Regions from separate parts of the Pseudoalteromonas sp. S558 genome, predicted to be linked through region 1. Evidence: predicted binding sites of a transcription regulator. Region 1 holds the regulator's gene; each other region holds the start of a gene.
The links. The regulator FliA, encoded in region 1, starts transcription of late flagellar genes. The targets are predictions, from matches to a motif close to CTAAAGNTNNNNNNNNNNNNGCCGATA.

Region 1 (12,061 bases):
CATTATCAGTATAACCACGCACTCTAATATAATTATCTACAGGAGCAATAATATCTTTAACGAGTTTGACGACTTGTTTAGCTCGTAAATGAGCGACTGAACTGCCACTTGAAAATAGCATTCCAGAGCTAAGTTCAATAATTAGCCAATCTTGGTTTAACTCTAAATTTGCTTCACCATCACGAATTTCGTCAATAAGTGCTGATTGTAATTTTGTTAACAAGCTATCTAAAGGTTTTCCTAAATACTTTTGCTGTATATTGCTAGTATCACTTTGTCCATCAAGTAGTTCAGGACCTTGATCTTGTTTTTGAATGCTCTCGCCATAAAGCACTTCTTGTTCAGGAGTTACTCTATCAGTAAGAATACCATTACCGTTTACACCTTCACCATTTTGTGAATATTGGCGTGCAGATTTATCAAAAACATGTTCAAGTGAATCTGACAATATTTGAAAATTTTCTTCTTTACTGATTGCAATAGCATACATAACCACAAAGAATGCAAACATAATGGTCATGTAATCAGCATAAGAGACTAACCAGCGTTCGGTATGTTGGCTTTTTGAAGAGACATTGCGTAAGCGGCGGCGTAACATAGCGATTACTCTTGGGCTAAGTTAGGACGTTCTACACGGTAGGCTTCAAGCTTTAATTCAATATTTAGCGGGCTTTCACCTAAGCTTATCGCGATAACACCTTCAGCAAGCATTTCATGATAAAGCATTTTTTGTTCAATCCGTTGTTTTAACTTATTTGCCATCGGCAAAAAAATAATATTAGCAAGACCGACACCATATATTGTAGCAATAAACGCAGTTGCCACACCTTCACCCAACTTTTGCGGATCAGTGATGAAAGACATCGCTTGAATAAGTCCTAGTACAGCCCCTAAAATACCAATGGTTGGGCTGTAGCCTCCCATTGCTTCATAAACACGCCCTGCCTCTAATAATCTGTCGCGTTCAAGTAATAAGTCTATTTCGAGTGTGTCTCGTAATTTTTGCTCAGAACAACCATCAACCAATAAACCAAGCCCTTTGGCGGCATAGATATCAGGATGAATAAACGCTTCGTTTTCTAGTGCCAAATAGCCTTCTTGACGGGCTTTGTGCGACCAACGTTTAACTTGCTCAATTGCTTCGTCTATATCGTATTGTGGAGCGAAAAAAACCCAATGGCTTATTTTTAGCATTTTTTTAAAGGTGCTTGCAGATGTTTGTAACATCACAGCACCCAATGTACCACCAAGCACTATAACGAGCGCAGGGACATTAAATAATGCAGATGCAACGCCCCCTTCCAAAGAGTAACCAATTGCTATAGATCCTAGCGCAATAAGTAGCCCTAGAATAGAAAGCTTATCCACAACCAGTTTCTCTTTTTATTCTCACAGCTACGTCATCAAGCGCTAAGATCTCACTGGCTAGCCCAGCATTTACTAATGCTTGTGGCATACCATAAACGACACAACTATTTTCATCTTGTGCCCAAATCGTTGCACCCGTTTGTTTGAGCATTCTTGCTCCATCACGCCCATCAGCTCCCATACCAGTCAACACTATTGCTAACACATCGCCTTGATAAGCTTTCGCTACACTTGCAAATGTTACATCGACGCTTGGTTTATAAGTGATTCGTTCGCTTTGATCTTCAAAAACTCTTAACGTTTTTGCAGCTCCACGCCCCTCAACCATCATTTGCTGACCACCGGGTGCTAAATAAGCCGTTCCAGCTTGTAAACGATCGCCTTGTTGTGCTTCTTTTACTTTAATTTTGCATAAGCTATTTAAGCGCGTCGCAAATGCCGGTGTAAATGCCGCAGGCATATGTTGAATCAACAAAATGGGGTGCGGGAAGTTAGCTGGTAACTGAGTTAAAATAGTTTGCAGTGCCACAGGCCCACCAGTAGATGTGCCAATCGCAAGTAGTTGATAATGTTTACCGCTAGTGCGAATTGTTGAAGCATTTACTGATGACTTAGGCTGCACTGCTGAGCGTTGAAAGCTTCTATCTGGCTGGCGTATATTAGTCTCTTTAGCAACTATTGATGGCTTTATACTCGGCGCTAGGGATGTTGGTGCTAACTTAGCCGGAACTAAAGGCTTAAATGAACGAGGGATGCGACGACGGCCAATCTCTTTTACTTTTGTTTGTAAAAGCTTTATTGCATCATCATTATTACGGGCAATGTCTTCAAACTTTTTAGGTAAAAAGTCCATTGCTCCAGCATCTAGCGCATCTAGTGTTGCTGTAGCACCATCACGTGTTAGCGACGAAAACATTAAAATAGGGGTTGGATTGCTTGCCATTATTTCTTTAACAGCACTGATACCATCTAAGACCGGCATCTCAACATCCATCGTGATCATGTCAGGGCGTAATTGCTCAGTTTTTTCAACAGCTTCTCGACCATTTACAGCAAAGCCAATTACTTTAATATCGTTGTCTTGTTCGAGAATTTCGCTTACTCTACGGCGAAAAAAGCTCGAATCATCAACAACTAAGACTTTAACAACCATTGAGCTCTCTTATTTAGTTTAGACGTAGGTGTAGTGCATACTACACCTACTTATTGTCAGTTCGCGTAATGTTTTAGCATACTTGGAACATCTAAAATCAATGCAATTCCACCATCAGAAGTTATTGTAGCGCCAGCCATTCCGGGAGTGCCTTGTAATAAAGCGTCAAGAGGTTTGATTACAACTTCTTCTTGCCCTATTAACGAGTCCACTACAAAACCAACTTGCTGCGTGCCTATTTGAACAATCACGACATGACCTTGATCTTTACGCAAAGAACGATCGGCCCCTTTTACAAGCCAATGTTCCAAGTAGAACAATGGAACCGCTTTTTTGCGGACAATAACAGTTAACTGACCATTAACAACATTTGTTTTAGTTAAATCAAAGTGGAATATTTCACTAACACCAGCAAGTGGTAATGCAAATGTCTGTGCACCAACAACAACCATTAACGTTGGAAGTATTGCGAGCGTTAACGGTACTTTAATCTCTAATGTTGTACCAACACCTAACTCTGATTCAATACTTACAGAACCGTTAAGCTGGGTGATTTTTGTTTTTACAACATCCATTCCAACACCACGTCCGGAAATATCCGAAATTTCTTCTTTTGTTGAAAAGCCTGGTGCAAAAATTAAGTTGTAAGCTTCAGTGTTTGAAAGTCGACTTGCTTGGTCATGATCAAGTACACCTTTAGCTATTGCTATTTTCTTGAGTTTCTCAGCATCCATACCAGCACCATCATCTTTGATAGTAAGCAAAATATGATCGCCTTGTTGAGACGCTGATAACGTAACAGTACCTGTTCTTGATTTTCCAGATGCTTCACGTACATCTGGCATTTCAATGCCGTGATCGACTGAGTTTCTGACCAAATGCACGAGCGGATCGGCTAACGCTTCAACCAAGTTTTTATCTAAATCAGTTTCTTCGCCGACCAGTAATAAATTGATATCTTTATTTAAGCTTCTCGCCAAGTCACGAACAACTCGAGGAAAACGCCCAAATACTTTTTTGATCGGTTGCATGCGGGTTTGCATAACCGCACCTTGAATATCGGCGGTTACAACATCTAAATTTGATATTGCTTTACCCATCGCTTCACTTTCAGAATTGGTGGCCAAACTAACGAGGCGATTTCTCACAAGTACTAGCTCACCAACCATATTCATAATTTGATCAAGGCGCTTAGTGTCTACACGTACTGTAGTTTCAGCTGCGGGCGCGACTGCCTTTTTCGGAGCTGCGGCTGGGCTTGGAGCAGCAGGACTTGGTGCTTTTGCTTCAGGCTTATTAGCGGGCTTACTAACAGGCGCAGGCTCAACTTTCTTTGCCTGAACAGCCGGTTTTGGAGGTGCAGGCTTTGCAGTTACGGGATGATTACTTTCTACAGATTTAGGTGCGCTGCCTTTGCCATGTAATTCATCTAATAAGGATTCAAATTCAGCGTCACTAATATCATCATCAGAAGAGCCTGAGTTATTGGCGACAGGCGCTGTTTCTTGCGGCGTATGCGAAGCAACTGGCTCACTTTTTTGTACATCAACAGTGCCAAAACTACCAACACCATGTAACTCATCTAATAAATTATCAAACTCGTCATCAGTAATGTCACTACTAGAAGTAGTACTTACAGGCTTCTTAGTCTCAGAGCTTTGGTTATTACCATGCAGTTCATCAAGTAAGTTTTCGAATTCATCTTCTGTAATTTCATCAATTTGCGATTCGGCGGCTGGCGAAGCCGAACTACTAAATAATTCATCGAATGCAAATGGGTCGTCGTCAGGGCTTTGTGAGCTGATAGTGTTATTGTCACCGTTTTCTGTGGCAACGACATCAGCCTGTTCAGGTTCGTCTGCTGTAATTTCAGAAGATGCTCCAGATAACTCATCTTCCGTTGGAGGTAACCCTAATTTATGTAGGACTTCAAGTAATTGAGGATCTGCAGGCTCAGGCTTATCACGGTTTTGAATTGTCGCAAACATTTCATTAATGGTGTCTAATGCTTGTAAGATAACATCCATTAATTCAGAGTTTACAGTTCGAACGCCCTGTCTGAGCAAATCAAATACATTTTCTGCACCATGACAAGCATCAACAAGCTCTGTCATAGCTAAAAATCCGGCACCGCCTTTTACTGTATGAAAGCCTCGAAATATAGCATTTAATAGTTCGGTATCTTCTGGATTATTTTCCAGTTCAACTAACTGTTCGGATAGAAGTTCAAGAATTTCTCCTGCTTCTACAAGAAAGTCTTGTAAAATATCTTCATCGACTTCAAACATGCAGTTACTCTCCTCTTAGAAGCCCAAACTTGATAAAAGATCATCGACTTCATCTTGATCAGACACAACATCATTACGCGATTCTTTATCAATAATAGGGCCCTCGGGACCTGCTAATGTTTGTACGGCAATCGGTTCTTCTGTTTTTTGTTGTTCTACTATATTAACTGTACCCACATCCTGCGCAGAAAACGCAGTGAGTAGATGAAGTAAGCTTTCTTCTACTTCTCTTACAAGCTCAATTACTCGACGAATAACTTGACCAGTCAAATCTTGATAATCTTGCGCCATTAAAACATTTGTCATTAAATTTTGTAATTCATCTGTTTTATTGTGTGAGTTACTCATAAACTTATCTATGCTGTGGCACAGAGTTTTAAACTCACCAAGCTCTATATCCCGACTCATTAACCGATCCCATGTCGGTTTAATGGCTGCTATCTCACCCGCTAACTCCTGAGTTATAGGGAGACTTGCCTCAACCGCATCCATGGTTTTATTTGCAGCATTCTCTGTCAATTCCATGACATAACTAAGTCGTTTTTTAGCATCCGGAATTGCATCGTTTGTTAAGTTTGTTAAACGCGAATCTAGCTCAAAACCTTTTAGAGCTTCATGCAATTGACGCGTTAACTTGCCAACTTCAGCAAATATCTCTGACTGCTCTTTAGACGCTGTATCTAAAATTAATTGATCAGCTTTATCTTGCTCGTCGTTTTCTAAAAAAACAACGAGTTGACGCGCTTGTTCTAAAGTTATTCGAGGCGCAGCAGGTGCTGACATAAGCCTCTCCCTATAATTAACCTAAGCGTTCAAACACTTTTTCTAATTTGGTCTTCAATGTGCCAGCTGTAAATGGTTTTACAATGTAGCCATTAACACCAGCTTGAGCAGCAGCTATTATCTGTTCTTTTTTAGCTTCAGCCGTTACCATTAAAACAGGGAGATGTTTTAACTTGTCATCCGCCCTAATTGCCCTTAAAAGGTCAATACCCTGCATACCTGGCATGTTCCAATCCGTCACGACAAAATCAAAAGACTGATTTTGTAGCATTGGTAAAGCAGTCGAACCATCATCTGCTTCTTGAACATTCGTAAAGCCTAAATCACGCAATAAATTTTTAATAATACGTCTCATTGTTGAAAAATCGTCAACGACAAGAATTTTCATGTTTTTATCCAAAACATCCTCCAGTGAGGTCTTAACCTTTATTTACTTACTACTAGTTTATCCAGTCATTGATTTTTGCTTTTAGCTTAATCATCGCCTGACCATGTATCTGACTCACACGCGATTCACTAACATCGAGTATATGCCCAATCTCTTTTAAATTCATTTCATCGTTATAGTACAAAGATAACACCATAGCATCTCGCTCTGGTAATGATTTTATTGCACTTAATAAAGACTCATTAAATCGTTCATTTTTAACATTATTAAAAGGTTTGTCTAGTGTTAAATCTTGACCTGCTGGAGTTATGACATCTTCATCAATTCCAAGGTCTTCTATACCCAACACTTTACTTGCATTTACATCGTTTAAAATATGATGGTACTCATTTAACGAAATATCAAGTTTTTCAGCAACTTCTATATCTGTAGGTTCACGATTTAAGTTTTTTTCTAATTCGTTTATCGTTTCAGCAACAAGACGACTTTTACGATGTACAGAACGCGGAGCCCAGTCACCACGGCGCATTTCATCTAGCATAGCGCCACGGATGCGAATACCTGCAAACGTTTCAAAGCTTGCGCCTTTAGTTGCATCAAAGTTTTTTGACGCTTCAATCAGTCCTATCATACCCGATTGAATTAAATCATCGAGTTGTACACTTGGAGGTAGACGAGCAATTAAGTGACATGCCACTTTTTTAACCAGTGACGCATGTTTCTCAACAATCACATTTAAATTTTGTGTTGATTGATATCCCATAGCTCTATTTACCAATGTTGTCATAATTAGCCGTTAACCAGCTTCTCAATGAAAAACTCTAAATGCCCTGACGGTTGATTCGGTATTGGCCATTTGACCGCTTTTGTTGCCAGAGCTCGAAAAGCCACTGAAGCTGGAGAGCTTGGAAACAACTCCACAATAACTTTCTGCCGACGTGTCGCTTTACGCATATTTTCATCGTAAGGTATCGTTGCAGCTAGCTCCATAGAAATATCTAGGAAACGATCTGTTACTTTAGATAGCTTTGCAAACAATTCTTGGCCTTCGCGAAGGCTACGAACCATATTTGCAACAATTTTAAATTTATACACGCCATGCTCACGACTTAATACTTTAATTAGTGCGTACGCATCTGTTATTGATGTTGGTTCGTCACACACGACGACCATTACATCTTGTGCTGCACGAGAAAAGCTCAGCACCATATCGGAAATGCCGGCGGCGGTGTCTACTATCAATATATCAAATTCGGTATTTAATTCGCTAAAGGCACGAATAAGACCCGCGTGTTCAGAAGGTGATAATTCAACCATGTTTTGCGAACCCGACGTTGCAGGGACAATTTTAATCCCAGCAGGACCCTCAACTAAAATCTCATCCAGTTCGCATTCACCAGATAATACATGCGATAAATTGCGCTCAACACGAAGCCCAAGCATCACATCACAATTTGCTAAACCTAAGTCGGCATCAAGAACTAAAACTCGCTTACCTTGTTGACCTAATGCGATTGCGGTATTTAGTGAAACATTCGTTTTACCTACTCCACCTTTACCACCGGTCACAGCGATAACTTTTACGCCGTTATTATTGTTTTGACTCATTTTTCGCAGGCCGCTTGCTTGATCTAATACTGTGTTAATCATACATCCCTACTGTGTTCGACGCCACTGATTGATGTCGTGAATGTTGTGATTTTATTCTTTTTAAATATAATTGCTCAGCTTTTTTTACTAGTTTTTCTGAATTCGCAACTCGAATGTCCTCTGGTACTCGCTGGCCATTAGTAAGATAACCTATTGGAAGACGATTTTGAATCGCAATACTAATAATCTCACCTAAACTTAACGATTCATCTAATTTAGTAAAAATACAACCACTTAACTGTACTTTTTTGAAATGTCTTACCGTTTCTTGTAATACATTAATTTGTGCTGTGGCACTTAATACTAAATAATTACGAATATCGACACGTTGATTACGCATTAACGTATTTAATTGCTCGGTTAAACGTAAATCACGCTGGCTCATTCCTGCGGTGTCAATTAATACTAGACGTTTATTTCGTAAATGATATAAAACTTCAGCCAATTCATTAGCATCTTTAACTTGCTTTACGCTACACCCTATAATTCGGCCATATGTTGCTAGTTGCTCGTATGCACCAATTCTGTAGGTGTCCGTAGTAATTAACGCAACTTTATCAGCGCCATACTTTTGCGCACCAAGTGCAGCAAGTTTTGCGACAGTTGTTGTTTTACCCACCCCCGTTGGGCCGACTAATGCGTAAACTCCACCTTGACGTAGTATTTCGTTGTTCGTGGTTTGCATTTGATCTTCAACCATCGCTAATAAAGCTTTCCAACCTTGCTGGCGAGAAACATCATCAGGTACAAAACACGCCATTTGCTCAGCAACATCTTTGCCTATTCCCATGCCGATTAAACGATCAATCATGCATGCACGCGTTGGATCACGTCGCGCCATATCTTGTTGCATTAAACCTGAGACTTGGTGCTCTAATAGCTGACGAATTGCATTCATTTCTTCACGCATAGATGTCATCTCTACGCTTTCATTATTTTTAGCTTGCTGACGAGGTGCTATCGGACTTTCAAGGTCATCAAAATCACTTTCTAAATCATCAAAACCTAAGCTATCAGCTTGTGTTTGAGGGCGTATCGGCGCTGCATTTTCATGTGAAAACATATTTTTAGGACGTTGTTTAGCTACAGGTTCTTGATAATTTTCGGTAGTATCAATTCCCGATTGTGAAAACATTGAAGCTAGCTCAGGTGAACGAGGTCGAGGTGATTGGCGTTCCAATAATGCTTCTAAACTATCTGCAACTTTAGCCTGTGGTGAAGGCTGTGCACGCTGTGGTTCCGGTTTTATAAAATTGTGCGTATTTTGCGATTGCGCTAAATGATTAGAGCGCTCTGTTGCTGTATTTTGAGACTGAGCAACTGGTTTTGGGGCCGTTTTTTCATAATCAACAGCTGCCACAATTTCGACACCGTTAGCTAGTTTTTTATTTGACATGATAACCGCATCAACACCGAGTTCATCTTTAACTTCTTTAAGTACTGTGCGCATATCTTTAGCAAAAAAACGTTTAATTTTCATGGTTTAACCCCTGTTTAAATCTTATTGTTGGCCTACCGAGCTAACAATCTTAATCTGTCTTTCATCTGGTACCTCTTGATAAGACATCACTCTCAATCCAGGAATGGTGTACTTAACAAAACGAGATAACACAGTGCGTAACATTCCTGACGTTAGCAATATAGAAGGTTCACCAGCCATTTCTTGATTTTGATGCGCTTCATTTAATGAAATTTGAAGTCGCTCAGCAAGACCTGGTTCTATTCCGGCACCTTCGTCACCTGCATTCTGCAATGACTGATGCAACATCTGTTCCAACTCCGGCGCCAAGGTTATGACAGGGATCTCTGAAGACATACCCACCGCATCTTGAACGATAAGTCTACGTAATGAAATACGCACCGCAGCCGTTAATACATCAGGGTCTTGGCTACGTGGACCATACTCTACAAGGGTTTGTACAATTGAGCGCATATCGCGTATTGCGACCCCTTCATTTAATAAGTTTTGTAGTACTTTAACAATAACGGTTAATGGTAGTACGTCAGGCACAAGTCCTTCAACTAAACGAGGGTGGCTCTTGCCCAACATATCTAGTAGGTTTTGAACTTCTTCGTGACCTAATAATAATGCCGCACTGTTTGTTAGTAATTGACTTATATGTGTTGCCACTACTGTCGCTGAGTCAACCACGGTATAGCCTAAAGATTGTGCTTCATCTTTTTGATCTGGCTTGATCCAAACAGCATCGAGTCCAAATGCAGGGTCTTTAGTCTCAACGCCTTTAATAGGGCCAAATACTTGCCCTGGGTTAATCGCTAACTCATCGCCATGCTTAAGCTCACCTTCACCTGTTGAAACGCCCATAAGCGTTATTCTGTATGCATTAGGGTCAAGCTCCAGGTTATCGCGTATATGGACTGGTGGAACTAAAAAGCCCAATTCTTGAGAAAGCTTTTTACGCACACCTTTTATACGATTGAGCAGCTCACCACCTTGCGATTGATCAACGAGTGGAATAAGTCTATAGCCAACTTCTAAGCCAATTACGTCAACTTGCTGTACATCATCCCAACCAAGTTCTTTTTGCTCTTGTTTATTGGCAATGCCAGTACCAGCAGCACCATTCACGGCCTCTTCCTCTATAGCGGCAGCCGCTTTAATTTTACTTTGTTGTGTATAATAAGCTAAGTAGCCTAAAAGCGCGCCTAAGCTTAAAAAAGCAAAATGTGGCATGCCAGGTACTAAGCCCATTATTATTAATATACCTGAGGCGATAAATAATGACTTTTCATTACCGAGTTGTTTCTTAAATTGATCGCCCATATTGAGCGACTCATTTTGACGTGTTACAACAATTGCAGTACCAATTGAGAGTAATAAAGAAGGAAGTTGAGCTACTAATCCATCACCGATGGTAAGTAACGTATACACTTCCATTGCGTTACTAAAGCTTAAATTATGCTGGATCATACCAACAAATAAACCACCAACAATATTAATAATCAAAATGATGATACCCGCAATAGCATCACCTTTTACAAACTTACTCGCACCATCCATTGAACCGTAAAAATCGGCTTCTCGTGTGACTTCTTCGCGGCGATCTCGTGCTTGCTCTGCACTAATAAAGCCCGCATTTAAATCTGCGTCAATCGCCATTTGTTTACCTGGCATTGCATCAAGGGTAAAACGTGCCGATACCTCAGAAATACGCCCTGCACCTTTGGTAATTACGACAAAGTTAATAATAATTAGAATTAAGAATACAACCAAACCAACTGCGTAATTACCACCAATAACAACAGAGCCAAAGGCCTCTATTACTTTACCTGCAGCATCACCGCCATTGTGGCCTTCAAGTAGTACTACCCGCGTACTAGCGACATTGAGTGCTAGGCGCATAATTGTTGCGATTAGGAGTACGGCTGGAAACATACCAAACTCAACTGGTTTCATCGTATAAACTGTAACCAGTAATACAACCAAAGCGAGCGCTATGTTGAACGAAAAAAGAATATCAAGTAAAAATGGCGGTAAGGGTAAAATCACCATTCCCAAAGCAGCAAGAACAAGCAAAGGGGTACCTACCCCTTTGGCATATTCTTTTTTATCTCTGTTAAGTTGTTGTAATACTGCTTTAAAACTCATAAATCTACAATTTCAAAAAATTGACACTGCATAGAATTAGCAATAACTATTCCAAGTTACTAAGTTAACGGTTTAATATTTATAGGCGTCGGGGATAGGCAGTTTATTATTAAGTTTGGTTGGACGTTTTCCACGCCCTTTATTAAAGCGCTTAAGTTGAAACACATACGCTAAAACTTGAGCTACAGCGGTAAATAATTGATCGGGGATTTGATCGCCCACCTCAGCTGTATGATAAAGAGCTCGAGTGAGCATAGGGGACTCTACAACGGGTACTTCGTTGCCGATTGCGACCTTACGAATCTGCATCGCCATTTCATCAATGCCTTTGGCTAGCACAATAGGCGCTCCTGCACGCTCTGTATCGTATTTTAGCGCCACAGAATAATGTGTTGGGTTGGTAACAATAACATCAGCGTCAGGTACGTCTTGCATCATTCGCTTTTGCGACATTTGTCTTTGCGTTTGCCTTATGCGTGCTTTTATTTGAGGATCACCTTCTGAATTTTTATATTCGTCTTTAACTTCTTGCAACGTCATTTTTAGTTGTTTGTTATGATTGTAGCTTTGAAATGGCGCATCAATAGCTGCAATAATAATTAAAGTGCACGATAGACCCAAAAACATCCATGCCAAAATTTCCAGAGCATGAATAATATTACCTGGCGTATTCTCTACGCTTAAATGTAGTATTTCATCAAAAAATGTATTAATTAAAAACACCGCAAAGCTGGCTACTAAACCAAATTTTAAAAGTGATTTTACAAGTTCAACAGCCGCTTGCGACCCAAACATGCGTTTAAAACCTTTCATAGGCGACA
Region 2 (7,075 bases), on a different contig from region 1:
ATAGGAAATACATTTAAGCGATAGTATAAATCTTCACGAAAACTACCTTCTTCAATCATATTTTCTAGGTTACGATGCGTTGCAGCAATTACACGTACATCTGCCTGAATCGCCTTAGTACCACCAACACGTTCATAGCTGCGCTCTTGTAAAACACGCAATAACTTTACTTGCATTTGCAATGGCATATCGCCTATTTCATCTAAAAATAGCGTGCCACCTTGTGCTAGTTCAAATCGGCCTTTACGCGCCGAAATAGCCCCTGTAAATGCGCCCTTTTCATGGCCAAACAATTCACTTTCTAAAAGTTCAGCTGGGATCGCACCACAATTGACTGGCACAAACGGCCCAGCGCTTCTTTTTGATAGTAAATGTACATTGCGCGCAACAACTTCTTTACCAGTTCCCGATTCGCCTAAAATTAAAACATTTGCGTCAGTTTTTGCAACTTGCTCAATTAAAAAGCGTACATCCTTAACTGCATCGGTTTCACCCACAAGGCCATCAAAAGTTTTATGCGGTTTAGAGTGTTTATGGTCACTGGGAAGCATTCGCTGATATTGCTGACAATCGTGAAGCAACTGCGTTGTTACTTCATGACTAAATGGCTCACAAATAAGTCCGACTACATTGGCGATACTAAGTAATGGTTTTAGCGTTTCGCCTATTAGCAAAAATGGCAGTGTTGGATAACACTTAATTAAGCTTTCATGATCGAGTGATTGCAAGGCACCTAAAATTACAATGCATTCTTTTTGTTGATACTTCGCACATTCTTGCTCAAAATTTGCTTCGTCTAAAAGTTGAACGGCTTCACCAATAAAAGTAAGTGATGCATTTAACCCTATCGAGCGGTTGTTATTATTATCTAAAATCAAGATCATATATAGCGAGCCATAATTTCACTAATTTATTTATTAATGAAATTGTAAGCCAGTAAATTTTGGATGCAAGCACTAGCGGCAATTTTTTGACATTAACGCCAAAAAACAGACATATAAATCAAAAAAGCAGTACTTAATAACTAATTAATAACTCTTTACAATCTAGGCATGCACATTAAAGTACTAAAAAATGCTAATTTACATTAAGAGTGTAAATATACCTAACGACCCAACACACGCAAATAACTTGCAATAGTAGTTTTATATCAATAAGAGTAAAATATTTGAAATATGGCATGCATTTTTTTAAAGAAACAAACTTATTTGCCGATAAGTAAACGTTATGTTCATTTTGGAACTAAACTTGCTTAAGGTTTAAGTATTGTAATTAAATTTCTAGGAATTACCTATATGGCACACGCGTCGATAAATAAATACCGTCAAGTCACTGTAAGTAGCGTTAAAGAAATGACGCCTTATGACCAAGTCAAATTAGTGTTTGCAAATATTGTTGGTAAACTTTCAGCAGCAAAAGGCTTCATCCAGCGTAAAGAGTTTGATAAGAAAGGAATTGCTATTTCAGACTGTATTACATTGCTTGGGGCATTACAGCAAGTCCTGAATTTTGAAGGTGATAATGCAGTATCTACAAACTTAGACTCTTTGTACGACTATTGCCAGCGCACGCTTTTGATGGCCAATATGGAAAATAACATAGATAAGCTTGATGAAGTTATCGTGCTGATCAAAGAGATTAAATCAGGTTGGGAAGCAATTCCTCTAGAGCATAGATCTTAGGATTAACCATGTTAGGAAAGTCAATTACTGAGCTATCAATAAACGATTGTCACACCCGTGAACTATGTTTAAAACTTATAGAACTATTATCAGATGACGAAGTGCTGCAAGTTGAAAGCGCTACTCACGCTCATAATGATTTAGATAGCCATTTGAAAGAATCTATCGCAAAAGATGAAAACTTTTATTCCGCCGCAGAGCTTGAATTAATAATTGATCTAATTGGAAAACTATCTGCTAAAATAGAATATGCTAAACAACAAGTTGCAGAAAAAATAATAAGTAAGCAAAAAAGCAATAACGCGGTCAATCAATACAAAGCCAACTCTTAATTTAGAGTATTACTAACTATTAACTAAGCATCCAACGGAGATATACAAAATGTTTAACGGAAAAGTTGTCTTCATAACGGGTGGCACAGGTTCATTCGGTAAAAAGTACGTTAAAACGTTACTTGAGCGTTATCAGCCAAAAAAAATCATAATATTCTCGCGTGATGAACTAAAACAATTTGAAATGCAGCAAGAGTTTGATCAACCTTGTATGCGATATTTTATCGGCGATGTTAGAGATAAAGCTCGCTTACAAAGAGCAATGCGTGGTGTGGATTATGTAATTCATGCAGCAGCACTAAAGCAAGTCCCTGCCGCAGAATACAACCCAATGGAATGCATAAAAACCAACATTAATGGGGCTGAAAATGTAATTGATGCAGCACTTGATAACAATGTTGAAAAAGTCATCGCGCTATCTACCGACAAAGCTGCAAATCCTATTAATTTATACGGTGCCACAAAATTAGCATCAGATAAATTATTTATTGCAGCAAATAATATTGCAGGCGGTCATAGGACTACATTTTCTGTCGTGCGCTACGGTAATGTTGTGTGTTCGAGGGGCTCTGTAGTGCCTATTTTTCAAAAATTTATTGATGAGGGTCGTGATCACATTCCGATTACTCACCTAGAAATGACACGTTTTTGGATTAACTTGCAGCAAGGTGTCGATTTTGTTTTAACCAATTTTGAGCGCATGTTAGGCGGTGAGATCTTTGTTCCTAAAATACCTTCAATCAGAATAATAGATCTAGCAAAAGCCATGGCACCAGACTTACCTATAAAAGATATAGGGATACGACCTGGAGAAAAGCTTCATGAAGTTATGTGCCCTGCCGATTTATGCTTTGAAACCTATGAATATCATGATCATTACCTTATAGCACCGGGTATTAAATTTAGTAGCCGAAGTAATGACTTTACTGTAAATGCTATTGGTGAAAAAGGACATAAGGTTCCTCAAGGCTTTGAGTATAATTCATTAAATAATCATCATTATATGAGCATTGATGATATAAAAATGTTTAATACACAAGCACTCCTTTAAACAGCAGGTAAACATGATCCCTTATGGTAAACAATCTATATCACAAGCTGATATAGATGCTGTCGTTGGTGTATTGGAATCAGATTGGCTGACCCAAGGGCCAAAAGTGCCAATGTTTGAATCGGCAATTACAAACTATTGTAATGTCGACTTTGCTTGTGCGACAAATAGTGCAACCTCTGCGTTGCATATTGCGTGTTTAGCATTGGATGTTGGCAAAAACGATATAGTATGGACGTCACCCATTTCATTCGTTGCGTCGGCTAACTGCGCTTTATATTGTGGTGCAAAAATCGACTTTGTAGATATTGATTTAACGACAGGTAATATGTCAGTTGTCGCACTTGAGAAAAAATTAATTAATGCAAAACAAAAAAACTGTTTGCCAAAAGTAGTTATACCCGTTCATTTAGCTGGTCAATCATGCGATATGCTCGTCATCCATAAGCTAGCAACGCAATACGGATTTAAAATAATTGAAGATGCATCCCATGCAATAGGCGCTCAGTACTTAGGTAAGCCAGTTGGAAACTGTCAGTTTTCAGATATTTGCATATTTAGTTTCCACCCCGTTAAAATTATCACTTCTGCCGAAGGGGGTATGGCTGTAACAAATAATGAATACATAGCAAAAAGATTAAAACGCTTAAGAAGTCACGGAATTACAACTGATCCTACTGAAATGACAGAGGCAAGCCATGGTCCATGGTATTACCAACAAATTGAACTTGGTTTTAATTACCGGATGACCGAACTACAAGCTGCGTTAGGTGTTAGTCAAATGCAGCGGCTAGATGAATTTATTTTAGCCAGAAATGCTATCGCCTCTATTTACACTCAAGCATTTAAAGCACAACCGTTAAATCATTTAGCGCAATCAGATGCGTGTTTATCTAGCTATCATTTGTATATTTTACAGCTGGAGGACAAAGCAGCTCATCACACCTTAATTTGTGAATTGCGTAATAGAAAAATAATGAGTCATCTGCATTATATTCCTATACATATTCAACCCTATTATGTTGCTCTTGGTTTTAAAGAAAGTGATTTTCCTAACGCGATTGAATATTACCAAACGTCACTTACCATCCCACTGCACCCTGGATTAACGCAGTCAGAACAAGAATTTATTATTCAGACGATTAATGAGTTAGTATGAAATTAGCCCTAGGAACTGCACAGTTCGGTTTAAATTACGGTATTAGTAATGACCAAGGCCAAGTTAACGTTGATGAAATTAAGCAAATGCTCACTCTGGCTAAAGCATCCTGCATTACTACACTTGATACTGCTTTAGCATACGGAAATAGTGAAAAGAACATTGGCACGTCTGGTTTTAGCAATCACTTTTCAGTCATAACAAAAATATCCGCTAGCAGTCATTTAAGTATTGAAGAACAAGTACAACTTAGCCTTTCTAATCTACAACGTGAAGAATTAGATGCTGTTTTATTTCATAATATCGACCCTTTATTAAATAACGCTGGTAAAAATCACTTCAAGCAATTAGAAGCATTAAAAGACACTGGCATCATTAAACGTATCGGCGTGTCCATTTACACTCCTGAACAACTTAGTTTACTTAGTGACATGTATAATTTAGACATTGTACAAGCGCCATTGAACTGGCTAGATCAGCGTTTTATTCAACCCGAAGTAACAAATTTACTAATAAAGAAAAATATAAAGTTACACGCTCGTTCGATTTTTTTGCAAGGGCTGTTACTACAACCAGAAATTCAAAAGCGTGCTTATTTTTCTCAGTTCGGTCACCTTTTCTCAAAATATAACGCAATTATTGAAGAGTTAGAATGTGATTATCTTACATTCGCAATGGCCATTGTTGCTCAAAAGGCACCACATATTGAAAGCGCCGTAATAGGTTGCTGCTCAAAAAACCAATTAACGCAATTAATTCAGCGCTACGCCGACGCTAAAAATCTAAAACTCCCTTCTGATGACGTTTTAAACTCTTTAGCGACCTCTGAATTAGCGCTAATTAACCCTTCTCTGTGGGTCAGTTAAGATACAGCCGGAATTAAACATATGATAAACGCCTTCATGCAAACCAGAGTTAGCTCTTCGCGCCTACCAAGCAAAGTACTTAAAAACCTTCACGGTTTACCTATGTTTGTACAGCAAGCGAAACGAATACAGCAATGTAAAAAAATAGATAAACTGATTGTTATAACAAGTACTGAAAAAAGTGACGATATACTTGAAGTTATTTGTAAAGAAAACAATTTGTTGTGTTTTAGAGGCGATTTAAATAACGTACTTAGTCGCTATTATTATGCACAACTTGCTTACCCATGCGAGCACGTAGTTAGAGTGACCGCCGACTGCCCAGTTATAGACTCTGCACTTATAGATCATGTTATTAATGCGCATCTAATTAATAGCAATGATTACACAAGTAACTGCTTGAAAAGCACATTCCCAGATGGTCTTGATACGGAAGTCATCAGTAAAAACGCACTCCTAGATGCTTATAAATACGCTAAAAAGCCCTCAGAGCTGGAGCATGTAACGCCATATATACGTAATAATCCGCAAAAATATCAATTACAAAACATCCAAAGTGAGACTGATTTATCTAATCACAGATGGACCGTTGATGAGCCTGAAGATTTTGCACTAATCTCTGCAATTTATGATCATCTATATGCTCAAAATCACTATTTTAATTATCAAGATATACTCCATTTACTCTCTATGAAACCAAAACTGAGCTCTATCAACGCCCAGTTCTCGCGTAATGAGGGAATGCTAAAATCATTAAAACAAGATAAAGAAGAAGGCTATGAATAATTATACTAACTCAGGGGAATGGCTACAAAGAGCTGAAAAAACGATACCGCTTGGTTCTCAAACCTTCAGCAAAAGCAAAGTTGCATTTCCCCAAAATGCTGCACCTTTATTTATTGAGCGAGGTTATGGCTCTAAAGTGTGGGATGCCGATAACAACGAATATATTGATTTTGTTAATGGTTTACTGTCAATATCTTTAGGCTACTGTGATGCTGAGATAAACCAAGCTGTTGTCAATCAACTTGCTTTAGGTGTTACGTTTTCTCTTCCTCATAAACTCGAAATGGAAGTTGCTGAAGAGCTAGTAAAACTAATACCTTGTGCAGAAATGGTGCGTTTTGGTAAAAATGGCAGTGACGCAACATCTGCAGCAATTCGATTAGCAAGAGCGTATACAAAAAGAGAGCATGTTGCTGTTTGTGGTTATCACGGTTGGCAAGATTGGTATATTGGCTCCACAACCAGAAACTTAGGTGTTCCTGAATGTGTTAGAGCGCTTACCCATACTTTTACATACAATGACCTTGATTCATTAGAAAAACTCTTCAATGAGCACCCTGAACAGCTTGCTGCTGTAATTATGGAACCTATGAACGTTGCCTACCCAAAGCAAGGATTTCTTGAAGGAGTAAAAGCACTTTGTCAAAAATATGGCACTGTTCTCATTTTTGATGAAACTATTACAGGTTTTCGATTTGATTTACATGGCGCTCAGGGATTGTTTAATGTTACTCCTGATTTAGCAACTTTTGGCAAGGGTATGGCAAACGGGTTCCCTATTTCGGCTGTCGTAGGTAAACAAAAAATAATGTCGCTAATGGAAGACATCTTTTTTTCAGGCACCTTTGCAGGTGAAACAATGTCTTTAGCTGCGACCAAGGCGACATTAAAAAAAATGCAGGAAAAGGATGTGCTTACTCACATTCATCACTTAGGTGATAAATTAATAGCAGAACTCGACACGTTAATATTAAAGCACAATGCACAACAATGGCTAAGTACAGCAGGACATCCTGCATGGTCATTTATCGTAATAAAAGATACTGCACACTATAGCTCGCTAGAATTAAAGTCATTATTGATTCAAGAGATGTGCACTAGAGGTATTTTAATCGCAGGAAGTCATAACCTTAGTTATGCGCATACCTTGTGCGATATTGAAAAGCTCCTCAATGCATACGATGAAGTTATCGCCATTT
Region 3 (12,061 bases), on a different contig from region 1:
CTGGACTCGCGATGATAATCCCTGCATTTTTAAGCGCAATTAGCGCTAAGAATGCACCAATACCTGTTGCAATAGCCTGTTTTAAAACTAAGGGAATCGCATTAATGATCCACTCTCGAACTTTAAATAAGCTTAAAAATAGAAATATACAGCCCGACATAAACACAGCACCTAATGCGGCTTGCCACGTGTACCCCATTCCCAGCACAACACCGTAAGTAAAAAAGGCATTCAATCCCATACCAGGCGCAAGTGCTAATGGATAATTAGCCCATAAGCCCATAATAAAACAACCAATAGCAGCAGCAATACATGTAGCGACAAAGGCTGCTCCTTGATCCATTCCTGCTTCAGCTAACATTGCAGGATTCACAAACACGATATAAACCATGGTGATAAATGTAGTTACCCCAGCGATACACTCACGGCGAACCGAGGAACCATTTTCATTAATTTTAAATAAGGCTTCGAGCATAATAAACTTATGATAATAAAAAGTGACGAGATTTTATCATAAAAATAATTTTTTACAGGACATTTTACCTTGCGGTATACTAAACTATTGAAGTAGCTAAAATAACAAAAAGACGAATATGATAAATACAACACCAACAGGCCAGAATTTAGAGCAACAATTAGACAATATATTGTCTTTTGTAACGCAACCTAATGATGCTAATTTAGCGCCAAATAATGAGGATCGCCCGCAAGGCTCTCTTAATAAGGCACTTTATTATTTAAAAAATGACCAACATCCACTTGCCGCAAAATGGATGCGTTTGGCTGCTATGTCGGGAGATCACCGAGCACAATTTTATTTGGGACTATTTTTTGTTAAAGGGCAAGGCGTACCGCAAAGTGTTTTTCATGCTGCAGCATGGCTAAGCTTATCAAGTAGTCAAGGTCATAAACCTGCGACGGCGGCTTTAGCCGATCTACGTAAACATATTGAAACCAAACGCTTTAAAGATGCACAATGTTATGCAGCTAGTTTGTATGAGCAAATTCACCAGTTGCAGTTTTCTCATTTGATCTCTCATACTTCCCCTACAGAATAATCATCTACGTATTTTATTCATAAAACACCTGTATAAAGTCACCGTAAGAAACGCTGCAACCACCTGCTGGCTAAGTCATAGTAGCAATAGCACTCTATAATTAAAATTTAAGCTAGAAGTGGTATAAAATATAAAAACATTAATTATCAAGGACCTACTTAAAAATTAAATCTAATTGAATATTTAAAAAAGAATAACTGTACAAATAAATAGCAAATAATACTTGCGCAAAAGCACTGTATAAACTACTGTATATAAATACTGTATATAAACCCAGTGAGATAACTAAAATGTTACAGCCTATTACAATTAGAACAGTTAAAAGCTACCAGCAAGACGATAAAAGTGATTGTGTTAATTTAATTCAGATTGAAGATGAGATATCTGCGACATTTGAGTTATTAAAGGTGCTACATCAGTACAATAATCTAAACGCATGGACATTATTAATCGCACCAGATAACGTACCTAGTAAAGCATTACTTGATTCATGCTCTATTGATACAAGTAAATTACTTGTTATTAGACAAAAGCACCTAGTCAATTTAGAGTATGTATTAAATTCGGCGTTACATAACGGTAATTTTTCAGCAGTAATTACATGGACAGACATAGTAAATAACCAATTACTTAATAGCTTATCTTTAGATCTGAGTAAAACACGAACAAAACTTTACTGTTTTACAAAAAATATTCAAATTACAAAGATACCCCATAGCCAACAAGCTTGTTAAACTAACGCTTTTATACTGTGTAGAACAACTATGAACTCACTGAACTCTATAAGCTGTTTATGTGGCAGTCAGCAAGAATATGCAGACTGCTGCGAACCTCTTCATTTAGCAAAACAACAAGCTCAGACTCCTGAACAACTAATGCGTTCGCGTTATACAGCTTATGTACTTAAAAATGCAAAATATGTTTACCAAACCTATGCAAGTGAAAAGCAAGCTGAAAATCCTATTAAAGAAATAAACGATTTTGCTAACAGCTGTCGATTTATAAATCTTGATGTCATTAGCTCACACCATGATGAAGATAAAGGCGAAGTGGAATTTAAAGCTCAGTACTTTTACCAAAGTCTGTTTTGTGAACTTCACGAAAAATCGCAATTCATTAAAGAAAATGCTCAATGGCGTTATTTAGATGGCACTATATTTCCAGTTACGGATATTAAGGTGGGTAGAAATGATGATTGTCCATGTGGTAGTAATAAGAAATACAAAAAATGCCACAGTGTGTAATATATAATTTTATTTAACCCCTTTACATAAGTAAGGATTGTTGATTATAGGCAGTCCTTTATTGATATAAATACACTTAACCCCCCTCTACTCTTGTAGCTACCTTATTCATGTTTATGCCAATTATTGCGGTGTGTAGTTAGCGTTTAAACGCTACATTTACCAGCGCACCAAACTTGCTTATACCGATTCGCTTAATTAAGTGATCTATTTTGAGGGAAGGAAATCGTATCGATAACAAGGCAAAAAATTTGTCCTTTAGTTGTTCTATATCAGAAATTTTTAACAAAGTTAGCGTCAGGTTTAATCCCTCAAATTGATTAAGTATTATTGCGGATTGGTATTATTTAAACATGCCTCCTCTGTTTTAGTGAACAACCGATAAACGCCCACACTTAATATTTATAGCGTAAAACAAAAAATGAGCCACTTGAGCCCATTTTATAATTTCGAATACTGACTAAATATTATTCGTCATCATCTAAGTCTAACTGTTGACGCTGAGCTGGTCGTGCTAAAATCTCTACATAGAAAGAAGTCAGACCTTGCTTTTCAATTTCACCAATTTGGTTACTTAATTCAGCTACGTGCACAACTTGTGCATCTTCAGCTGTGTTACCAAACTTACAGTCAAATGCCCAATAATCTGCATCTTCAGGTAGTGTTTTATTGCGCTCTCGTTTCAAATATTTTTTCACTTCATGCTTTGCAGCATCAACCATACGAGGGTATTTGATTTTCTCGTGATTCAGCGTGAATGTTTTCTTCATTACGTTCCTAATTACCTTGGTTTAATGATAGCGGCATTTCAGTCATACCATTTGCGATCATTATAGCAATTGCAATTAACTTTTGGATGCTTTTTTTGCACTAAATCAATTATTAGCCAATATCATTAAATTAATCAGTAATAGTGATGCGAAAACACAAAAAACAACATATAGGGTTACTCGATATACCTAACTTTTAAAGCTGTAAGAAGGTAAATCAATCGGTAAGTAAGAGTCAATTTCCTAGGTTAAATTACAATATGCATTTATCCCTGAATCACATAACTAACACGCTTGCTGCTTCCTATTAGATATTTTCTCAAGCAGTAACTAAGTGTAAAGGGTCATGTAAAGCATCGTTATTAAGGAGATCGTAAAAAGCAGCGGCGTCCATCGCTGGATTAGAAAGTTGCGTTTCTGTGTTTTTTATACGTCTACGCACAGCAAGCTCGCAATTATCAATGATATTCAACGGAATATGCGTTACATCATCTCTTATAAAGAGGGGCTCTGGATTCAAACAATGATTCAATTTAATATCGTTCATTCCAGAGCGTTCTCCAGCACTGATCAGTAGTGAAGCGTTATGTTGACCAATCAACATATCAAATTTATCTGGCGCTAAAAGTTGCTTAGGACCAACACCCAATTGTTTGCGAAGCGCATCATCAGTAATAATTGCGTCTTCGAGTTCTGTTTTTGGTAAGTGAAATTGGCTAAAATCAAGTGCGTCATGCGATAACATTGCGAGCAAAAGAGAAAACTCTCCTCTTCGCTGTTCGTGCACACTTTTGTTAAGCCGTGTGCTTAATTGGTTCTCAGTGATCAACAAATCATCGATTTGCATAGTCTTTAGCCGATTGTTGTAGGTTATAGATATTTATCGGCTTTTTTTCATTTTTCTTTAGTTTTTTTCTTTACTTAAATACATATTTTGCTATTATCAGCGCCGTTGCATTGGAGGGGTTCCCGAGCGGCCAAAGGGATCAGACTGTAAATCTGACGGCTCAGCCTTCGCTGGTTCGAATCCAGCTCCCTCCACCACTTTTCTTACCGCTAAGTTAAGTGGGGCCAAATGTAACAAAATTAGTGTGGAGGGGTTCCCGAGCGGCCAAAGGGATCAGACTGTAAATCTGACGGCTCAGCCTTCGCTGGTTCGAATCCAGCTCCCTCCACCACTTTTAATCTTCCCTTGTAAGCAATAAAGTCTAAAACATCCACTGTAAGCTCATTCCATTAATTTTTAACCATTGTGATGCTGATTTATGATCAGGGTAAAATATTTCAACTCGCTGCCAAAATGCTTTACTGTGGTTTAAATGACGCAGATGAGCTAACTCATGAACTATTACATAATCAATTATGTGCTGTGGTGCACCAATAAGGTGTAGATTAAAGGTCAAATCACGTTTGCTGTTACAACTCCCCCACTTTCTTTTATAAATCGCAATACTCAAATTGTGTGGTAAAGCCTCGTTCATTTGTGTACAAAAATACGTAAGTCGCATTTCTATATAAGCTGTTAGCTGCTCTTTTAAATACTCTTCTAATAATTTTTGATACTTTAATTGTTGATGTTTAACACGTTTAGATACCGTAATTAACAAGCCAGCTAGTTGTGGTTTTACACCAGAGTAGTGACCTTGCTCAAACTGCACATTTACTTGCTCAGAATAAATACATATTTTTTTAGTTTCAAAGGGGTATTGCTTGCAGTCAACAACAGTGAGTTGCTTAAGCAATTGCGCATCAACCCATGTCTTTTTTTCTAAAAGCCAACTATCAATCTGCTTTTTTGCAATATAGCTAGGTGCGTATACGGTTACCTGCTGGTTATGAACTTTAATCGCAACGGTTTTTCTTCGTGCGCTTTTTTTTAGCTGATATTCAAACACTTCAATTTCTCAAATATAAATATTATTTACCCATCTAGGTAATATATTAGCATCATCTTAATTAAAAAAATTAGCTTTATTAGTTAAAGTACTCTCGTATTCAGTCGTTATGAAATAGTGCTTTATTAACCGCAGTAAATTAACTGTTTATTAATTGCTTAATTATATTAAACTAAAATAGTGATATTACATTGTGAGTTATTATGCTGTCAGCTTTTTTCATTACGGACCAAGATCCTAGTTTAATTGTGAATGGGGTTTACGATCCTATTTTAGTCTCAATGTCTGTCCTAATCGCTATATTTTCTGCATTTTTTACCACCAAACTCATTGATTTAGCAAAAAGTACTAAATTTCCAAGCTACCAACGTTTAGCCAATATTACCGCAGCCACTGTTTTTTCTGTTGGTATTTGGAGTATGCATTTTATTGGTATGCTCGCTTTTTCACTCTGCACTAATATTCAATATGATCCCATGATTACATTATTGTCATTTATACCCGCATTTTTAGCCTGCCAATGTGCCGTATCTATGCTGGTAAGTAGTAATGGGAATTTCAAAATACTGGCTACTTGTTCGATTTTACTTGGTGCTGGTATTGGCACAATGCACTACAGTGGCATGGCTGCGATGCAACTGGCGCCCTTATTACGTTACGACCCTGCTATGTTTGGCCTCTCTATTATTGTTGCTATCGCACTTTCATTTTTCGCCTTGTATAGCCGCTTTAATCTTGAAAAATTGTTTCCTAAATTAGCCCCTTTTCAGAGCCGACTTATCAGCGCTATTGCTTTAGGCTTAGCCGTCACCGGTATGCATTATATGGGTATGGCCGCAACCCGATTTGTGACTACATCGCCTATTTTATATGAAGATACAAACGCTACTGCAGGCTTAACATTTGTCGCCATTGCGGTAGCAACAGCAACAATAGCTATCACGAGTGTTGTTGGAGTACTTAATGGTATGGTGCGCTACAGAATGTTACTAGAAGCTAAATCAGCAGACGAATCGCGCCTAAATGCGATTTTAGGCACTGCTATAGATGGAATTGTAACCATTGATCACAAAGGTATAATTTTAAGTTTTAATAACTCAGCAACAAAAATATTCGGTTGGTGCGAAAGTGAAGTACGAGATCGCAATATTAAAATACTCATGGATGATAGCATCGCGGCCAATCACGATAATTACCTATCAAAAGCTAAAAATGTTGATTTAGGAAAAGTAATCGGTGTCAATCGTGAAATATCCGCTAAACATAAAAACGGATACTTATTTCCGATTCGATTAGGTATTGGTGAAGTTAATCAACCTGGCCAAAACCCTCTATATGTAGGCTTTATTACTGATTTAACCGAGCAACGAGAACTGCAACGAAGCCTAGTAGAAAAAGAGCAACAGTATCGCTCTTTAATGGATAATATGCCGGGCGTTGTGTTTAGGTGTAAATTTGATGAAAATTGGACAATGCTATTTATTAGCCCGAGTGTTCTTGAATTAACGGGATATCAATCAAAAGAATTTATCGAGCATTGTATTGAATTTAATGACCTTGTCTTGAAAACTGATCAGCCAGCTATTCTTGTTGCTGTAAATAAAGCGTTCACACAAAAGCGTCAGTATTCTATTGAATATCGGATCCGTCACCGCAATGGAAAAATTCTATGGCTACTTGATAGGGGGACTTTTGATTTTGATGAGCACGGTGAATCCCAATGGATTGACGGTGTGCTAGTCGATATAACAGAGCGAAAAGAATACGAGAAAACGCTTGAAACTGCAAAACTTCAGGCAGAAGAAGCCGCTAACGCTAAACAATCTTTCATGGCAAACATGAGCCATGAAATACGTACTCCTATGAACTCAATTATTGGTTTTAGTGACTTGCTCATGGATACGCCTCTTGATCAACAACAACAAAAACATCTCATTACTGTTAACAATGCCGCTCGTTCATTATTACGCTTACTCAATGAAGTTCTTGATTCAGCAAAGCTAGAACGTGGAAAACTTGCTGTAGAGCCAGCTCATTTTAGTTTGAAGCCAGTCATAGACAGTATTATTTCGACATTTTGGCTAGAAGCTAAAAAGAAAAATCTAAGTCTAACACTCAATATTGAAGAGTCGGTAAGTAAGACCTATTACGGAGACGCTGATCGACTGAGGCAAATACTTACTAACCTCATTGGTAATGCTATAAAGTTTACAAAACGTGGAGCTGTTACTGTCACTGTAAGTACAACGCATAATGAACATCTTTTTTTTGAAGTGCAAGATACCGGTATTGGTATCATAGAAGATCGTATACAAGCCATATTTCAGCCCTTTGAGCAAGCTGATGGGACCACAACTCGACGATTTGGTGGTACTGGGCTTGGGACTACTATTAGTAAACAGCTTGTAGAGCTAATGGGAGGCACTATAGACCTCACTAGTGAAGTGGGTAAAGGTAGTTGCTTCTACTTTTCATTACCGCTTGAAGCCGGGGACGAAGCAAAAATAGATTACTTCGATGGGTTACATACCCAATTACCAGCTCTTAGAATCCTTGTTGTTGATGATATTGAACAAAATACGGAGCTGCTTTCGTTACTGCTTTCACGGGATAAACATACCGTAGTAACAGCAAGTAACGGACTTGAAGCTGTGAGTATTTTTAAGGAACAAAACTTTGATGTTATTTTAATGGATATTCACATGCCTGAATGCGATGGTATTGAAGCAACACTCAAAATACGTGAGCTTGAAAAACGAAGACAATTAAAATATACACCTATCATTGCTTTAACAGCCAGTGTATTACAACAAGATAAATTGACAGCCAAAAAGTCTGGGATGAATGGTTTTACTAATAAGCCAATTGATATAAACCAGTTAAATCAAGAAATTGCACAGGTTCTTGGGCTGAGTTTAGTAAAAGAAATCGCCGTAGCACACACTGACCATAATACTAATCACATTGATTTTAAAAAAGGTTTGGCTTTGTGGGGCTCAAAATGTAGACAACTTACAGAAATCACTAAATTTATGAACGACAGTGGCAAAAAATTTAAAGTACTTTTAAACGAGCCCCTATCTGATGTTAGTAACTTCAAAAATTTAGTGCATACGTTAAAAGGGGTGGCAGGAAATCTAGGCCTGATAACGTTAATGGAATTGCTAGATAATTTAGAGTACGCAGAAGATACCAAGGTAAGTAGCACTCTCAGTGCCATAAAAGAAGAGCTCGCTATCATAGTTCAATTGTTGGCAAAAAATGTGTGTAAGCAGCCAAAAAATAGTATAGATGAAAATATTAGTATTTTGTCTGTTTTAGAACTAAAGGCGCTTTGTGAGGTATTGTATCAATATGCTCAAAATGCTGAACTTAACGATGAGCTTATTGCCCAATTACTTCTCAACTCAGATATACAATTTGCAGATGAAGTAAAAAGTATAATCACTGCTTTTGATGGATTTTTCTACCGATAGACCTCGTATTTTAATCATTGACGACGAACCAGCAAATCTCAAAGTAATGCGAGAAGTGTTAGGTAATCAATATCGCATGTCATTTGCTAAATCAGGTGAAGCCGCACTGGCCTTACTTGAAAAAGATCTACCTCAACTTATTTTACTCGACATTATGATGCCAGATATGAATGGCTTTGATGTTTGCCAGCGAATAAAAAACAAAGCTAGCACGTCTCATATTCCTATTATTTTTGTCACTGCATTAGATGATGAAAGTGATGAGTTTAAAGGCTTTGAGCTAGGCGCAGTTGACTATATCACCAAACCAATTAGCCCAGCTATTGTCAGGGCGAGAGTGAAAACACATCTCTCATTAGTTCAAGCGGAACAATTAAAACAAGCACATGTTGATTTAGTTCAACGCTTGGGACGGGCCGCTGAATATAAAGACACTGATACTGGCGAGCATATTATTCGTATGAGTCAATATAGCAAGGTCCTTGCCTTAGCCCTTGGTATGCCAGAACAACAAGCTGAACTGCTGCGCCAAGCGGCCCCTATGCATGATGTTGGTAAAATAGGCATTCCTGACGCTATTTTATTAAAACCAGGGCGATTAACAGGCGAAGAGTTTGAATATATGAAAAAGCATGCTGCCATAGGGGCGCAAATCTTAGCAAATTCACCCTCCCCACTATTACAACTAGCTCATAAACTCGCAATTGAACACCATGAAAAATGGGATGGCTCTGGCTACCCCAATGGAATACGTGGTGAAGATATATCAATTGAAGGAAGAATTGTTGCCGTTGCAGATGTTTTTGATGCCCTTACGTCAAAACGTCCTTATAAAGAAGCATGGAGCGTAGAAAAAACAGTTCAACATATGCAAGCGCAAGCAGGAGCTCATTTCGATCCCGCTCTAATCGAACTATTTGTAAAAAACTTAGACGATATTATTGCTATAAAAAATGCAAATCAAGAAAGCTAATTCTTTTTAGCACTGTGGGAGCCAAGCTCAACATTTGGGTAATAAGATTTTATATACCGATAGTCATGTGACGTAATTTCATGGCTATTACCACTTTCATCTTTAAAATACATTGAAAACGTTACACCATGATCAGCAAGAACCGCTTTTATATTTAGGTTTTCAAAGTAGTTAAGCCACTCTATAAATTGCTCCCCTGTAGCCAAAAATGCAATTCCTTTACTACGCCCCTCACCTTCAAAAAGTGCTAAGCGGGTTGTTGAACTTGCATCTTCAAGTGTTAAAGGGCCTCGTCCGTCCTCATCCCAAAAGGCAAGTTCGGGAACTATGCTAAAACCTAAAACGCGCTCATACCATTTAACTGCACTCGACAAGTTATCAACATTTAAATGGCAATGATCAATACCAGATAATTTAGGCATATTTTTATTATTCACGTTACTCACCAATTTCTGACTTTAATTGCTCTAAAAACTCATGCATGTAAGCTGTACGCCTATTCGCTTCTGTTTTAGCTGATGGGGTATTCATGCTTTCAGCAATATGTAATAGTTTTATAAAAAAATGATCGAGTGTATATTTTTTATCATCAGCTTCACGTTCACTACAAAAAGGGTCGTCTGGGTTATACAATAACCGTCCAATTGAGCCGCCAACTTTCATACATCGACTCACTCCAATCGCACCCAGTGCATCCATTCTGTCAGCATCTTGTACTATTTGTGCCTCAACTGTTTTAATTTTTATATTTGCGCTAAAACTATGCGCAGCAATTGCATGATGAATCTCATCAAAGAGTGATTCATCATAATTAATCGATTTTAAGAATTCTAATGCTTTATCAGCTGCCATAGCAGAGGCTTTTGCACGATCAGGGTGGTTTTTAGCCACTGCCACACAATCGTGCATCCACGCTGCGGGGAGTACTACTGACATATTAGCCTGCTCTGCATCACACAGCTGTATTGCAACACGCACCACTCGCTCTATATGCGTAATGTCGTGTGCTACATCAGCGTGCACAAAAGAGGTTATAAACTCTCTACATTGTGAATTAAGTATTTCTAAATCAGGGCTTAAAACGGCGTCAGGCACTTTCAGGTTCCAAAAGCTAATTAATCGATAAATTACACGTACTTTACCGTGCTTTATGCCCCCCTTGCAAAACATTCATTGTATGTTGCCCGCTGCTTGACTAAAATACAGCGCTTATTTATTACTACTGAGAAGCCTTATGTCATCTGCCGTTTACCTACAAGCTGGTCGCGATAAATCATTAAAAAGAAAACACCCTTGGTTATTTTCAAAAGCCATCAAAAAAATTAAAGGTAAACCTGGATTAGGCGACACAGTAACGATTCACGACAGTGAAGGTAAGTTTTTAGCCACTGCAGCTTATAGCCCTCACTCACAAATTCGTGCACGTGTTTGGAGCTTTGACGAAAAAGAAATCATCGATCAACACTTTTTTGAACGCCGTTTACGCCGTTCATTAGAAGCACGCAGTCAAGTCATTGAAGAAGGCGGATTAACAGGCTTTAGATTATGTGCAGCTGAGTCTGATTACTTACCTGGCGTTACAATCGATAAATTTGATAATGTACTAGTTTGTCAGCTACTAAGTGCGGGTGCCGAGCGTCATAAGGGCGAGATTGTTGGCGCGTTAATGGCTATTTTTCCAGGTTCTAGCATATACGAGCGCTCAGACGTAGAAGTACGTACAAAAGAAGGTTTGGAACCAATTAAGGGTGTTCTTTGGGGTAATGAGCCAACACAACCTGTACTTATTGAAGAAAACGGTTTAAAAATTGAAGTCGATATAATTGAAGGTCATAAAACCGGATTTTACTTAGATCAACGTGATAGCCGCGCTGCACTTGAGCGTTTTTCAAAAGGTAAAACGGTACTTAACTGTTTTAGTTATACAGGGACATTTTCACTATACGCCCTGCGTGGTGGGTGTGATCATGTTACTAATGTTGATGTATCGCAACCAGCGTTAGATACCGCTAAACGTAATGTTGAGCATAACAACTTAGACTTAAATAAAGTTGATTTTGTTAAGCAAGATGTATTTAAGTTACTGCGTCAATACCGCGATGAAGGCAGACAATTTGATACCATCGTAATGGATCCACCAAAATTTGCTGATAATAAAGCACAACTAACAGGTGCGTGCCGTGGTTATAAAGATATCAACATGATTGCTATGCAAATACTTAAACCCGGTGGCACATTATTAACGTTTTCTTGCTCGGGTTTAATGGAGCAAAATTTATTTCAAAAAGTTGTTGCTGATGCAGCGCTTGATGCAGGTAAAGATCTACTTATAATGGAACGCCTAAATCAAGCAGCCGATCATCCCATTGCTGGCAGCTACCCTGAAGGTTTTTACCTAAAAGGTTTAATCTGTAAGGTCTATTAATAGCTAAGTAGCTAATTAATTAAATTCTATTATTTCAAGCCCTGCGGTTACCGTGCCATCATCTTCTTTGCTGGCACGTATTACTTTTGCCGTTGCTTTTAAAGGGGCAATACTTGGGTGTGTTGATGCGATATCAACCGATAAAATAGTTTCAGGCTCAAGCAAATCATCTAAATGCAGTGATAACCCTGTTGCACTTAAATCAACGCATTCTGCCGTG

Region 2: fliS (flagellar export chaperone FliS) is a predicted target of FliA. The motif match lies at 1,191-1,217, and genes of this name have one in related genera.
Region 3: CWB66_RS01370 (VC2046/SO_2500 family protein) is a predicted target of FliA. The motif match lies at 3,954-3,980, and genes of this name have one in related genera.

The regions. Positions count from the first base shown of each region.
Region 1 covers NZ_PNDU01000137.1:13,486-25,546, forward strand. The annotation lists gene CWB66_RS10795 (flagellar motor protein MotB) at 1-598, opposite strand, end outside; gene CWB66_RS10800 (flagellar motor protein) at 604-1,368, opposite strand; gene CWB66_RS10805 (protein-glutamate methylesterase/protein-glutamine glutaminase) at 1,361-2,521, opposite strand; gene CWB66_RS10810 (chemotaxis protein CheA) at 2,578-4,809, opposite strand; gene CWB66_RS10815 (protein phosphatase CheZ) at 4,825-5,592, opposite strand; gene cheY (chemotaxis response regulator CheY) at 5,609-5,992, opposite strand; gene CWB66_RS10825 (RNA polymerase sigma factor FliA) at 6,033-6,743, opposite strand; gene CWB66_RS10830 (MinD/ParA family ATP-binding protein) at 6,770-7,630, opposite strand; gene flhF (flagellar biosynthesis GTPase FlhF) at 7,623-9,110, opposite strand; gene flhA (flagellar biosynthesis protein FlhA) at 9,132-11,240, opposite strand; gene flhB (flagellar biosynthesis protein FlhB) at 11,313-12,061, opposite strand, start outside.
Region 2 covers NZ_PNDU01000221.1:741-7,815, forward strand. The annotation lists gene CWB66_RS14920 (sigma-54 dependent transcriptional regulator) at 1-884, opposite strand, end outside; gene fliS (flagellar export chaperone FliS) at 1,296-1,682, shown strand; gene CWB66_RS14930 (hypothetical protein) at 1,691-2,014, shown strand; gene pseB (UDP-N-acetylglucosamine 4,6-dehydratase (inverting)) at 2,064-3,065, shown strand; gene pseC (UDP-4-amino-4,6-dideoxy-N-acetyl-beta-L-altrosamine transaminase) at 3,079-4,224, shown strand; gene CWB66_RS14945 (aldo/keto reductase) at 4,221-5,090, shown strand; gene CWB66_RS14950 (cytidylyltransferase domain-containing protein) at 5,127-5,876, shown strand; gene CWB66_RS14955 (aminotransferase class III-fold pyridoxal phosphate-dependent enzyme) at 5,869-7,075, shown strand, end outside.
Region 3 covers NZ_PNDU01000017.1:18,056-30,116, forward strand. The annotation lists gene CWB66_RS01345 (NCS2 family permease) at 1-475, opposite strand, end outside; gene CWB66_RS01350 (tetratricopeptide repeat protein) at 594-1,058, shown strand; gene CWB66_RS01355 (SulA-like leucine-rich domain-containing protein) at 1,349-1,792, shown strand; gene CWB66_RS01360 (YchJ family protein) at 1,823-2,302, shown strand; gene CWB66_RS01365 (DUF6172 family protein) at 2,770-3,072, opposite strand; gene CWB66_RS01370 (VC2046/SO_2500 family protein) at 3,392-3,919, opposite strand; tRNA gene CWB66_RS01375 (tRNA-Tyr) at 4,032-4,116, shown strand; tRNA gene CWB66_RS01380 (tRNA-Tyr) at 4,166-4,250, shown strand; gene CWB66_RS01385 (M48 family metallopeptidase) at 4,281-4,967, opposite strand; gene CWB66_RS01390 (MHYT domain-containing protein) at 5,171-8,443, shown strand; gene CWB66_RS01395 (response regulator) at 8,424-9,416, shown strand; gene CWB66_RS01400 (VOC family protein) at 9,413-9,853, opposite strand; gene CWB66_RS01405 (HD domain-containing protein) at 9,855-10,586, opposite strand; gene CWB66_RS01410 (class I SAM-dependent methyltransferase) at 10,651-11,841, shown strand; gene CWB66_RS01415 (PilZ domain-containing protein) at 11,857-12,061, opposite strand, start outside.